DNA from 2 places in the Bradyrhizobium sp. NBAIM03 genome. Region 1 is predicted to be linked to the other one. Evidence: predicted binding sites of a transcription regulator. Region 1 holds the regulator's gene; the other holds the start of a gene.
The links. The regulator PhoB, encoded in region 1, activates phosphate uptake and scavenging genes when phosphate is short. The targets are predictions, from matches to a motif close to TGTCATNNANCTGTCAT.

Region 1 (6,627 bases):
TGCCGGCGCGACGTTCCCGTTCCCGATCTATTCGAAGTGGGCTGACGCCTACAAAAAGGAGACCGGCAACGGTCTGAACTACCAGTCGATCGGCTCGGGTGGCGGCATCAAGCAGATCCAGGCCAAGACCGTGACCTTCGGCGCCACCGACGCGCCGCTCAAGGCCGAGCAGCTCGAGAAGGACGGCCTCGTCCAGTGGCCGATGGTGATGGGTGCCATCGTCCCCGTCGTCAACATCGAGGGCGTGAAGCCGGGCGAGCTGGTGTTCGACGGCGAGACCCTGGCCAACATCTATCTCGGCAAGATCACCAAGTGGGACGATGCCGCGATCAAGAAGCTCAATCCCAACGCGAAGCTGCCGTCAGAAGCCATCACCGTGGTCCGTCGTTCGGACGGCTCGGGCACCACCTTCAACTTCACCAACTATCTCTCCAAGGCCAGCGCGGACTGGAAGAGCAAGGTCGGCGAGGGCACCGCGGTCGAGTGGCCGGTCGGCGTCGGCGCCAAGGGCAACGAGGGTGTGTCGGGCAACATCAGCCAGACCAAGAACTCGATCGGCTATGTCGAATACGCCTATGCCAAGCAGAACAAGCTCACCCACACCGGTCTCGTCAACAAGGCCGGCAAGCCGGTGCAGCCGACCGTCGAGGCCTTCCAGGCGGCCGCCTCCAACGCCGATTGGTCCAAGGCTCCCGGCTATTACGTCATCCTGACCGAGCAGCCCGGCGAGAAGTCCTGGCCGATCACGGCGGCGACCTTCATCCTGATGCACAAGTCCGCCACCGACAAGGCGGCCGCGCAGGAAGCGATCAAGTTCTTCCGCTGGGCCTTCAAGAACGGCGGCAAGATGGCCGAGGAGCTCGACTACATTCCGATGCCGGACAGCGTCGTCCAGCAGATCGAGAAGACCTGGGCTGCCGAGATCAAGAGCTAAGGCGCTATATGTGTCCCGGACACGGTTCCGGGACGCTGCAAGATCTCCGCTCCGGATCGGCCTCCTGCCGCATCCGGAGCGCGCCACCAACAACAAGCGTACATAAAACGGGTATAGGGGATCGGCGTGGCTGAGATGGCTGTTGAGAGCAATGTGATTGATGCTGCCGGTCCATATGATCGCGCCAAGGCCTTGAGCGCGTTCAAGCTCGGCGACGTCACCTTCTACTGGATCACGCGGTTGTCCGCGATCTCGGTGCTGCTGATCCTCGGCGGCATCATCATCTCGCTGATCGTCGGCGCCTTACCGGCGATCCAGGAGTTCGGCATCTCCTTCCTGTGGACGCAGCGCTGGGCGCCCTCGGCCGATCCGCCGGTGCTCGGCGCGCTCGGGCCGATCTACGGCACGCTCGTCACCTCCTTCATCGCGATGCTGATCGCCATTCCCGTCGGTCTCGGCATTGCGATCTTCCTCACCGAGCTCTGCCCGCAATGGCTGCGCCGCCCGATCGGCATGGCGGTCGAGCTGCTCGCCGGCATCCCCTCGATCATCTACGGCATGTGGGGCTTCTTCGTGCTCGGCCCGTTCCTGGCCAACACCTTCCAGCCTTTCATGATCAGGGTGTTCGACGGCGTCCCCGTGCTGGGCGCGATCTTCGCAGGGCCCCCGTCCTATCTCAGCCTGTTCAACGCCGCGCTGATCCTCGCCATCATGGTGCTGCCCTTCATCACCTCGATTTCGGTCGACGTGTTCAAGACGGTGCCGCCGGTGCTGAAGGAAGCCGCCTACGGCGTCGGCTGCACCACCTGGGAGGTCGTCCGCAGCGTGGTGATCCCCTACACCCGCGTCGGCATCATCGGCGGCGTCATGCTGGCGCTGGGCCGGGCGCTCGGCGAGACCATGGCGGTGACCTTCATCATCGGCAACTCGTTCCGGATCTCCTCGTCGATCTTCGCGCCGGGCACGACGATTTCGGCGGCGATCGCCTCCGAATTTGCCGAGAGCGACGGCCTGCACCAGTCCGGCCTGATCCTGCTCGGCCTCCTGCTGTTCGTGCTGACGTTCTTCGTGCTCGCTGCCGCCCGTTTGATGCTGCTGCGCCTCGAAACCAAGGCCGGGAAGTGAAGCCATGAACCCGATCTATTCGCGCCGCCGCCGCTGGGACATCGTCATTCGCGGCCTCTGCATCGCAGCCGCCGCCTTCGGCGTCACCTGGCTCGCGCTGATCCTGGTCACGCTGCTCTACAACGGCTTGGCCGGGCTCAACCTCCAGGTCTTCACAGCTGACACGCCGCCGCCCGGATCGACCGAGGGCGGCCTGCGCAACGCCATCGTCGGCTCGTTGATCATGACCGTGATCGGCGTCGGCATCGGCGCGCCGCTCGGCCTGTTCGCCGGCACCTATCTCGCCGAGTACGGCCGCAACGACAAGCTGACCTCGGTGATCCGCTTCATCAACGACATTCTCCTGTCGGCACCCTCGATCATCATCGGCCTCTTCATCTATGGCGCGGTGGTGGTGCCGATGCGCGGCTTCTCGGCGATTGCGGGCGCGCTGGCGCTTGCCGTCATCGTGATCCCGGTCGTCGTGCGCACCACCGAAGACATGCTACTGCTGGTGCCGAATCCGTTGCGCGAAGCTGCCAGCGCGCTCGGCCTGCCGCGCTCGCTGGTGATCAAGCGCATCGCCTATCGTGCCGCGCGCTCCGGCCTCATCACCGGCGTGCTGCTGGCGACCGCCCGCGTCGCCGGCGAGACCGCGCCGCTGTTGTTCACGGCACTGTCGAACCAGTTCTTCAGCCTCGGCCTGAACAAGACGATGGCGAACCTGCCTGTCACCATCAACAACTTCGTGCAGAGCCCCTACGAGTATTGGAAGCAACTCGCCTGGAGCGGCGCGCTGTTGATCACCCTGACCGTGCTTGCCCTTAACATTGGCGCGCGCATCCTTGGCGCCGAGAGGACTGCAAAATGAGTGAAATGTCTGTTTCCGTCAGCGCACCGTCCGTTCATCCCGGCTCGCAGCCCCTGCCCGAGGCGCCCGCCAAGGTCACGGCGCGCAACCTCAACTTCTACTACGGCGACCACCACGCGCTGAAGAACATCAACCTGGCGCTCGGCACCAACCGCGTCACGGCGTTCATCGGCCCGTCCGGCTGCGGCAAGTCCACCCTGCTGCGCATCTTCAACCGGATGTACGACCTCTATCCGGGCCAGCGCGCCGACGGTCAGCTGTTGCTCGACCATACCAACATCCTCGACCCCAAGCTCGACCTCAACCTGCTCCGCGCCCGGGTCGGCATGGTGTTCCAGAAGCCGACGCCGTTCCCGATGACGATCTACGAGAACATCGCCTTCGGCATTCGTCTCTATGAGAAGATCTCCAAGTCCGAGATGGACGACCGCGTCGAGAAGGCGCTGCGCGGTGGCGCGCTGTGGAACGAGGTCAAGGACAAGCTCAATGCCTCCGGCCTGTCGCTCTCCGGCGGCCAGCAGCAGCGCCTCTGCATCGCCCGCACCGTCGCGGTGCGGCCCGAGGTGATCCTGTTTGACGAGCCCTGCTCGGCGCTCGACCCGATCTCGACCGCCAAGGTCGAGGAGCTGATCCAGGAATTGTCCGAGAACTACACGATCGCGATCGTCACCCACAACATGCAGCAGGCGGCGCGCGTTTCCGACAAGACCGCCTTCATGTATCTCGGCGAGTTGATCGAGTTCGACGACACCAGCAAGATCTTCACGTCGCCGAGCGATCGGCGCACGCAGGATTACATCACCGGCCGGTTCGGCTGAGGAGACGGAACATGGGTTCTGAACATACCGTAAAGGCTTTCGACAGCGACCTTCAGGAGCTCACCCGCCTGGTCGCCGAGATGGGCGGCATCGCCGAGCGCATGATCGTCGATTCCGTCGACGCGCTGATCCGCCGCGACGTCGCGCTCGGCCAGCGCGTCGTCGCCACCGACGTCGAGCTCGACGCGCTGCAGAAGCGCATCGAGGAGCGCGCCGTGCTCACCATCGCCCGCCGCCAGCCGATGGCCGTCGACCTGCGCGAGATCGTCGGCGCGATGCGCGTTGCGACCGATCTCGAGCGCATCGGCGATCTCGCCAAGAACATGGGCAAGCGCGTCGCGGCGCTGGAGACGGATTTCCATCCGCTCAAGCTGTTCCGCGGCCTGGAGCACATGACCGACCTCGTGCAGCAGCAGGTCAAGTCGGTGCTGGACGCCTATGCCGCGCACGACCTGCCGGCGGCGATGGCGGTGTGGAAGGGCGACGAGGAAGTCGACGCCATCTGCACCTCGCTGTTCCGCGAGCTCCTCACCTACATGATGGAAGATCCGCGCAACATCTCGTTCTGCATCCACCTGATGTTCTGTGCCAAGAACATCGAGCGGATCGGCGACCACGCCACCAACATCGCCGAGACCGTGTTCTACATGATCGAGGGCCAGGCGATCACCGACAAGCGGCCGAAGGGCGACATGACGACCTTCGCCACGACGGTGCCGAACACCTGACGACTTAAGGAGCTACGACCACATGGGCGCACGCATTATGGTGGTTGAGGACGAGGAAGCTCTCACCGAGCTTCTTCGCTACAACCTCGAAGGCGACGGCTATGACGTCGAGACGGTGATGCGCGGCGATGACGCCGACACCCGCCTCAAGGAGCACATTCCCGATCTGATCGTGCTCGACTGGATGCTGCCGGGCCTGTCAGGCATCGAGCTGTGCCGGCGGCTTCGGACCCGCCCCGAGACCAAGCAGCTGCCGATCATCATGCTCACCGCGCGCGGCGAGGAGAGCGAACGGGTGCGCGGGCTCGCGACCGGCGCGGATGATTATATCGTCAAGCCGTTCTCGGTGCCGGAACTGCTTGCGCGCGTGAAGGGCCTGCTCAGGCGTGCGAGTCCCGAGCGCCTCGCCACCGTGCTCGCCTATGGCGATATCGAGCTCGACCGCGACAAGCGCCGCGTGGCGCGCTCGGGCCGGCCGATCGATCTCGGTCCGACCGAATATCGCCTGCTGGAGTTCTTCCTGGAGCATCCCGGCCGCGTGTTCTCGCGCGAGCAGCTGCTCGACAGCGTCTGGGGCCGCGACATCTACATCGACGAGCGCACCGTCGACGTCCATATCGGCCGCCTGCGCAAGCTGCTCAACCTTGGCCGCGAGCAGGACCCGATCCGCACCGTCCGCGGCGCCGGCTACGCGCTGGACGATCGCTTCGCGAAGGCTGAGCAGACGTAAGGCGCCAGCGACAGCTGGTTTGGCGAACTGCGGCGCCGATCTCGGCCGTCATCCCGGGGCGCGCGCAGCGTGAGCCCGGGATCTCAGCGCGAGCGCTTGCGCTATTCGCGATTAGCCACAGGACGTGGTTTGGCGAAGACTCGGAGTGACCATCTCGCGCAACGATTGCGCCCCGCGGTTACGGATCCCGCATTCGCGGGGATGACACCGAGCGATTGGGAGCCGTCATCGTGTGGCGGCTGCAGTCTTGGCGATCAAGCTTGGCGATCAAAGCTTGGCGATCAGGGAATTCCGCAAGCTCACCGCGTGCCCGGTTTCGGTGCTGCGCGACGGCGATCCGCTGCGGGCTGATAGGCCACGCGCGAATGCTGGGCACAATAGGGCAGGCCGGAGAGCGCCTTGCCGCCGCAGAAGAAGAAATCCGGGCTCGAGGGATCGCCGACCGGCCAGTGGCAGGTCGCCTCGTTCAATTCCAGCAGCGACAGCCGCTGGCTCATCGGCACCACGTTGTCGTAGGTAACCGGCTCGGCTTCCAACTCGACCTCGAAGGCCTGCGCCAACGCGGTGTTGCCGCGCGCGACGGGGCGGGTCACCCGCATCATATGCTGCGCGGGCCGTGCCTTGCGCGGCCGCGGCGCTGCCGATGAAGGGCTCTTGGCGCGGCCGGACAGGCCGAGCCGGTGCACCTTGCCGATCACGGCATTGCGGGTCACATTGCCGAGCTCCGCCGCGATCTGGCTGGCCGAAAGTCCGGCCTCCCAGAGCTTCTTCAGCTGCTCGACGCGATCATCGGACCAGGTCAAAACCGTCATTGCACCCTTTCCCTCGCTGCGGGCCTGCCATCCTGGGGCCTTCGCAGCGAATGCTTTAGCCTTGAAAAACCCGTGCCGTCAGAATCCCTTAAGGCTCGCCGGGCGCGCTCAAGACGCCCGAACGTTTACGCCGGTACATGAGGACTTCTGGGATCAGAACTGCTGCACGAGATGTCGTATCTGACAGTCCAAACGCTACAATATGGCGTGACTCCCGCGCAAGAGTCCGCCGACTCGCTTCCACATGTTCCGTGGTGAAAAACCCGCAAAATCGGCACCGCAAGACTACGGAATCAGCGTTTCGCGAGGCTTTCCGGGCGGCATTGACACCCGTCTTGCCAGGCATAAGATAGTGCCACGTGCCGCCCTTAAAAGGCGGCACGTTTCGTTTTCCGGGGCCGGTCGATGGTGCGTCGCGCAATGCATGCCTCACACCGTCCGCAACATTCAAGTGACGTCATGACTAACAGCGCAGCGCCGCATTTGCTCCCCGTTTTCGCCAGGGCCGACCTCGGTTTCGAGCGCGGCGAAGGCTGCTGGCTGATCGCGACCAACGGCGATCGCTATCTCGATTTCACCTCGGGTGTCGCGGTGAATGCGCTCGGCCATGTCCATCCCGCGCTGGTCAAG
Region 2 (6,627 bases), on a different contig from region 1:
CCCCTCGCCGGCCTTCTGGGTCTTCAGCGCAGGATTGCCGAACTTTTCGGGATCGAGCTCCAACGCGGCCTGCACCGCGGCCGCCTCATCGTTGAGATCGTGCCCCGACTGCATCAAGGCGTAGGCAACCGCGCGATAGATCACGCCGGTATCGAGATGACGATAGCCGTAATGGTGGGCGAGACGCTTGCCGAGCGTCCCCTTGCCCGAAGCCGCGGGCCCGTCGATGGCGATGATCATGAAAACTCGGCCCCTAGCGAACGCATCATCGGAATGAAATCCGGAAAGCTGGTGGCGATGAAGGCGGTGTCGTCGACCGTAACAGGCTGATCGGAGGCGCAGCCCATCACCAGCGCGGACATCGCGATGCGATGGTCCATATGGGTGGCGACAGTGCCGCCGCCCGGGACGTGGCCGCGACCCCTTACGATCAGATCGTCGCCGGAGACCTCGACCTTGACGCCGTTGACGCGCAGCATGGCGGCGGTGGCTTCAAGCCGGTCGGATTCCTTGACGCGCAGCTCCTGCAGGCCGCGCATGATCGTGGTGCCTTCGGCGAACGACGCCGCCACCGCCAGCACCAGATATTCGTCGATCATCGACGGCGCGCGCTCGGGCGGCACCTCGACGCCGCGCAGCTTCGACGCCCGCACGCGCAAGCGCGCCATCGGCTCGCCGGCATCGCCGCGCACTTCGCTCTCCTCGATGGAGGCGCCCATTTCGCGCAGCGTGGTGAACAGCCCAGTGCGCAGCGGATTGGTCATGACGTCGGACAGCACGACATCGGAGCCCTCCACGATCAGCGCCGCGACGATCGGGAAGGCAGCCGAAGAGGGATCGGCGGGCACCACGACATTGGCGCCATGCAACTCGGGCTGGCCCACCAGCGTGATGCGGCGGCCGTGCCGGCCTTCCTGGACCGAGGTGATGTCGGCGCCGAAATGCTTCAGCATCAGCTCGGTGTGGTCGCGGCTGGCCTCGGTCTCGATGACCGTGGTGGTGCCGGGAGCGGCGAGGCCCGCCAGCAGCACGGCCGATTTGATCTGGGCCGAGGCGACCGGGGTCTTGTAGACGATCGGCAGGGGGGCGCGCGCGCCCTGGAGGGTCAGCGGCAGGCGCCCGCCCTCGCCGCCGGCGGTGACTCTGGCACCCATCTTTTCCAGGGGATCGAGGATCCGGCGCATCGGACGGCTGCGCAGCGAGGCGTCGCCGTCGAACACCGCCGAAATTGGGCAGCCGGCGACGGCGCCCATGACCAGCCGGCAGCCGGTGCCGGAATTGCCGAAATCCAGTGCTGCCTTGGGCTGGGCGAAGCCTCCGACCCCGACGCCGTTGACGGTCCAGGCGAAATCGCCGGTGCGCTCGACGCTGGCGCCCAGCGCCTGCATCGATTTGGCGGTGTTGAGGACGTCCTCGCCCTCGAGCAGGCCCGAAATCCTGGTCTCGCCGACCGCGAGCGCGCCCAGGATGAGGGCGCGGTGGGAGATCGACTTGTCGCCGGGCACCCGTACTTTCCCGGTCAGGGGACCGCTGGCGCGAGACTGGAGCGGCCTCGGTTGATCGGAATGGGTCAAGATTGTGTCCTTGAATAGGCCCGGTGGGCTGGCGCGCAGGTACCACATGGTCCGCGCCCCGTCACGGGCATGTCGTTCTCCCGTAATGCGCTATTGACAGCGGGCCGCCAACTAGCCAAGTGAAGCACCGCTTTTCAGACATTCCCAGGATTCCTGCCGTGGCCAAGTCCGAACTCGGAACCAAACGTATTTGCCCGACCACGGGCAAGAAGTTCTATGACCTCAACAAGAATCCGGTGATCTCGCCCTATACCGGCGAAGTGGTGCCGATCGCCCCGGTCGCTCCTGCCCGCGGCCCCCGTGCGGCCGAGGCCCGCAACATGGCCCAGGACAACGCGCCGGAGCCGGCGGAGACCGAGGAGTTGGTCTCGCTCGAGGAGGCCGATGCCGAGGAGAACACCGGCAAGGTCAAGGCGGTCGTGCCCGAATCGGAGGACGATATCGAGGTCGACGAGACCCTCGACGACGATGATGACGACGATTCGACCTTCATTGCCGACGAGGAAGAGGGCGATGAGGACGTGACCGACATCATTGGTGATGTCGGCGGTGATGAAGAGACTTGAGATCAGCCCTGATCTGTGAAAAAGGGTGCACCGCGCGAGTCGCCTAGAGCGCTCGCCGGCCGGGACGGGTCCCCCAGGATCCTCCCATTTGGACTAAGGGGCCATAGCTCAGCTGGGAGAGCGCTTGCATGGCATGCAAGAGGTCGGCGGTTCGATCCCGCCTGGCTCCACCAGCCTTCGCTGGCTTCGCCAGCTACGGCTCGGCAAGCCAGCTCCGCTCCCTCGTGGCGAAGCTAGCGAAGGCTGCCGCGGCGAAGCCCGAAGGGCGAAGCCGGGCTTCAGCAAAACAAGAGCGGGTGTAAGCTCTCCTCGCCTACCGAGGAGTGTGCCCGTGAAGTACGTCTACATCCTTGAGAGCCTTGATTCTCTCCACTTCTATGTCGGGATCACTGACGACCTCCGCGCCCGACTGGCAAAGCACAATGCTGGTGAGGTACCACATACTTCGAAATTCGGGCCTGGCGCCTCAAGACCTACATAGCATTCAGCGACGAGAAGCAGGCCGTCGGGTTCGAGCGATACCTGAAATCAGCATCCGGACGCGCCTTCGCCAAGAATCGCCTCTAACCCCCTACTCCCCGATCACCGCATTCAGCCGATCCCTTAGCGCGACGATCTCGTCTTTCATCGCGACCAGCTCCGACACCGAGCAGTCCGATGCCGCCAGGATCGATTGCGGCACGCTGCGGGCCTTCTCCTTCAGTGCATGGCCCTGCGGCGTCAGGGCGATCAGAACCTGACGCTCGTCCTCACGCGAGCGGGTGCGCCTGACGAGATGGGCGGCCTCGAGCCGCTTCAGCAGCGGCGTCAGCGTGCCCGAATCCAGGAACAGCTTCTCGCCGATCTCCTTGACCGGCACGTCGTCGCGCTCCCACAGCACCAGCATGACCAGATATTGCGGATAGGTCAGGCCGAGCCGATCGAGCAGCGGCTTGTAGACGCGGTTAAAGGCGTGCGTAGCGGAATAGACCGCGAAGCAGATCTGGTTGTCGAGACGAAGCGGGTCTACCGCCGTTGATTTCCGGGCCATGAAGAATCCTGCGCGTTTCTCCCATTCTGGGCCCGGCCGGCGCCACATTCAATTGCGAACAATTAAATGTGAGGCGCGACGAATTAGATTGCGCGCAATCTAATTGTCTGCGATAAAGCTTACACCCCAACCCGGAAAGACCCGAGGAGACGACAATGTCCGTGAACGTCCTCTACAAGACCAGCGCCAAGGCCACCGGCGGCCGCGACGGCCATGCTGCGACCCTCGACGGCGCGCTCGACGTCAAGCTCACCACGCCGAAGGAGCTCGGCGGTGGCGGCGGCGCTGGCAACAATCCCGAGCAGCTGTTTGCGGCCGGCTATGCCGCCTGCTTCATCGGCGCGATGAAGTTCGTGGCCTCGCAGGGCGGCCCGAAAGTGCCTGCCGACGCCTCGGTCACCTCGACCGTCGGCATCGGCCCGCGCTCCGAGGGCGGCTTCGGCCTCGATATCGACCTCGCGGTCTCGCTGCCGGGCCTTGCCCGCGCAGACGCCGAGGCGCTGGTCGCGAAGGCGCATCAGGTGTGCCCGTACTCCAATGCCACGCGCGGCAATGTCGACGTTCGCCTGACGGTGGTCTGATCGGCAGCGCGGATTGGCTGGCCCGGGAATCCCCCCTCGGGCCGGCCGCATCCGACTGAATTTGCCATGCTGCGGCATGGCTGCTCGGCGGCGCATACGGCTCCACGCTCGGCGCCATTGCTGGCGCAAACAAACCTCGCTAGGCCTGTGATCCAATGATCGACACAGGGAAGCGAAGGCATGACTGAAGCAGCAACGGGCGCCATGAGCGGATTGCGCGTCATCGATCTCACGCGCGTGCTCGGCGGTCCCTACTGCACCCAGATCCTCGCCGACCACGGCGCCGACGTGATCAAGGTCGAGCCGCCCGCGGGCGACGAGGTGCGCGAATGGGGCCCTCCGTTCCACGAGGAGGATGCGGCCTATTTCGTCGGCATCAACCGCAACAAGCGCTCGATCGGCCTCGACCTCGCCTCCGAAGGCGGCCGAATCGTGCTGCTCAAGATGCTGGAGACCGCCGACGTCCTGATCGAGAATTTCAAGCCGGGCACGCTGGAGAAATGGGGCATCGGCAACGACGTCCTCAGCAAGAAATATCCCCGCCTCGTGCATTGCCGGATCTGCGGCTTCGGCGCCGACGGCCCGCGCGGCGGCAACCCCGGCTATGATGCCATCATCCAGGCCATGACCGGCATGATCGCAGCCACCGGCTCGCCCGAGAGCGGGCCGATGCGTATCGGCGTGCCCCTGGTCGACATCACCACCGGACTTTATGCGGCGATCGGCATCCTGATGGCGCTGTCGGAGCGGCAGCGGTCGGGCAAGGGCCAGTTCCTGGAGACGACGCTGTACGAGACCGGCCTTGCCATCATGCATCCGCACACCGCGAATTATTTCATGCATGGCAAGCCGCCTGGTCTCACCGGCAACGAGCATCCGAACCTCGTGCCTTACGCGATCTTCCCGACCAAGACCGACAACATCTTCATCGGCGTCGGCAATGACGGCACCTTCCGCAAGCTGGCGAAGGAGATCGGCAAGCCCGAGCTCGGCACCGATCCGCGCTTTGCCCGCAACAAGGACCGCATCGCCAATCGCGAGGCACTGCGCGCCGAGCTTGCCGCCGTGTTCAGCCAGCACGAGGCCGAGCCGCTGTGCAACCGCCTGCTCGCGGCCGGCCTGCCTGCAGGTCCCGTGCAGAAGATCGACCAGGCGTTGACCAATCCGCACACGATCGCGCGTGGCGATATTATCGAGAAGGACTGGTACAAGGGCGTTGCCTCGCCGATCCGGCTCGACCGCAGCAAGCCGAGCCTGCGCCGCGTGCCGCCGAAATTCAGCCAGCATGCGGCCGAGGTGCTGGGCGAGTTCGGCTACTCCAAGGCCGAGATCGACGCGATGGTCGAAAAAGGCACGGTCTGCGGTCCCGAGCGGAAACGCTGAGCTAAGGCGAGCGTCAACGGTGGTGCGCTCCCTCTCCCGCTTGCAAGTGGGAGAGGTTCGGAGCCCGCGGCGCGATAGTGCCTCATCTCAATGCCGCACTGCGGCGCGCGCACGCATGTGCAGCGCGAACGAGTTGGCTGACGGCTCCGTCTTGGCCTATTTGACAACTTCCCATTTGGCCGCGCTTGCTGCTTTCGTTTCTCCCGCTTACACAGTCATGTGAACGTCATATGGCGCTGCTAGCGCAAGCGCTTCTTTAGTGACGGGCAAGGGAGGTTCTTGATGGCTCTTCGACATTTTGGCACGGCGGCGGCCGTCGCACTCACAATTGGTCTCGGCGCGTCGCCGGCGCTTGCCGTGACCGAAATCCAGTGGTGGCACGCGATGACCGGCGCCAACAACGACGTCATCGTCAGGCTCGCCAACGATTTCAACACCACGCAGAGCGACTACAAGGTGATCCCGACCTACAAGGGCAACTACGCCGACACGATGAACGCCGGCATCGCCGCGTTCCGCGCCGGCAACGCGCCGCACATCATGCAGGTGTTCGAGGTCGGCACCGCCACCATGATGGCCGCGACCGGCGCCGTGAAGCCGGTCTACAAGCTGATGGCCGAGACCGGCGAGAAGTTCGATCCGAAGGCCTATCTGCCTGCGATCACCGGCTATTACTCGACCTCGAAGGGCGAGATGCTGTCCTTCCCGTTCAACTCGTCCTCGACCGTGATGTGGGTCAACCTCGACGCACTGAAGAAAGCGAATGTCGAGGTGCCGAAGACCTGGCCCGAAGTGTTCGACGCCGCCAAGAAGCTGAAGGCGGCCGGCCACGCCACCTGCGGCTTCTCCAACTCCTGGGTCACCTGGGTCAATCTCGAGCAGCTCTCCGCCTGGCACAACGTGCCGCTCGCCAGCAAGGCCAACGGCCTCGACGGTTTCGACACCGTGCTGTCCTTCAACGGTCCGCTCCAGGTCAAGCATCTCGAAAATCTGGTCGAGCTCCAGAAGGACAAGACCTACGACTATGCCGGCCGCACCAACACCGGCGAAGGCCGCTTCACGTCGGGCGAATGTCCGCTCTACCTGACCTCGTCCGCGTTCTTCGGCAACGTCAAGGCGCAGGCCAAGTTTGCCTTCACCGCGGTGCCGATGCCCTATTACCCGGACGCTAAGGGCGCGCCGCAGAACTCGATCATCGGCGGTGCCTCGCTCTGGGTAATGGGCGGCAAACCGGCGGACGATTACAAGGGCGTCGCCAAATTCTTCTCCTTCCTCTCGGACACCGATCGCCAAGTCTACATCCACAAGGCCTCGGGCTATCTGCCGATCACCAAGGCAGCCTATGAGAAGGCCAAGGCGGATGGCTTCTACAAGGATCAGCCCTATCTGGAGACGCCGCTGCTCGAGCTGACCAACAAGGAGCCGACCGAGAATTCGCGCGGCCTGCGCCTCGGCAACATGGTGCAGCTCCGTGACGTCTGGGCGGAGGAGAT

Region 2: a site for PhoB is predicted at 5,348-5,364, ahead of ugpB (sn-glycerol-3-phosphate ABC transporter substrate-binding protein UgpB). Genes of this name have one in related genera too.

The regions. Positions count from the first base shown of each region.
Region 1 covers NZ_JADYVS010000007.1:186,407-193,033, reverse strand. Annotated here, with positions in the region: gene pstS (phosphate ABC transporter substrate-binding protein PstS) at 1-934, shown strand, start outside; gene pstC (phosphate ABC transporter permease subunit PstC) at 1,070-2,059, shown strand; gene pstA (phosphate ABC transporter permease PstA) at 2,064-2,909, shown strand; gene pstB (phosphate ABC transporter ATP-binding protein PstB) at 2,906-3,727, shown strand; gene phoU (phosphate signaling complex protein PhoU) at 3,739-4,455, shown strand; gene phoB (phosphate regulon transcriptional regulator PhoB) at 4,478-5,185, shown strand; gene I6F21_RS13065 (GcrA family cell cycle regulator) at 5,485-5,997, opposite strand; gene I6F21_RS13060 (aspartate aminotransferase family protein) at 6,457-6,627, shown strand, end outside.
Region 2 covers NZ_JADYVS010000023.1:90,451-97,077, forward strand. Annotated here, with positions in the region: gene cmk ((d)CMP kinase) at 1-240, opposite strand, end outside; gene aroA (3-phosphoshikimate 1-carboxyvinyltransferase) at 237-1,574, opposite strand; gene I6F21_RS28270 (TIGR02300 family protein) at 1,733-2,140, shown strand; tRNA gene I6F21_RS28275 (tRNA-Ala) at 2,238-2,313, shown strand; partial or broken gene I6F21_RS28280 (GIY-YIG nuclease family protein) at 2,472-2,707, shown strand; gene I6F21_RS28285 (MarR family transcriptional regulator) at 2,712-3,170, opposite strand; gene I6F21_RS28290 (organic hydroperoxide resistance protein) at 3,326-3,751, shown strand; gene I6F21_RS28295 (CaiB/BaiF CoA-transferase family protein) at 3,932-5,134, shown strand; gene ugpB (sn-glycerol-3-phosphate ABC transporter substrate-binding protein UgpB) at 5,417-6,627, shown strand, end outside.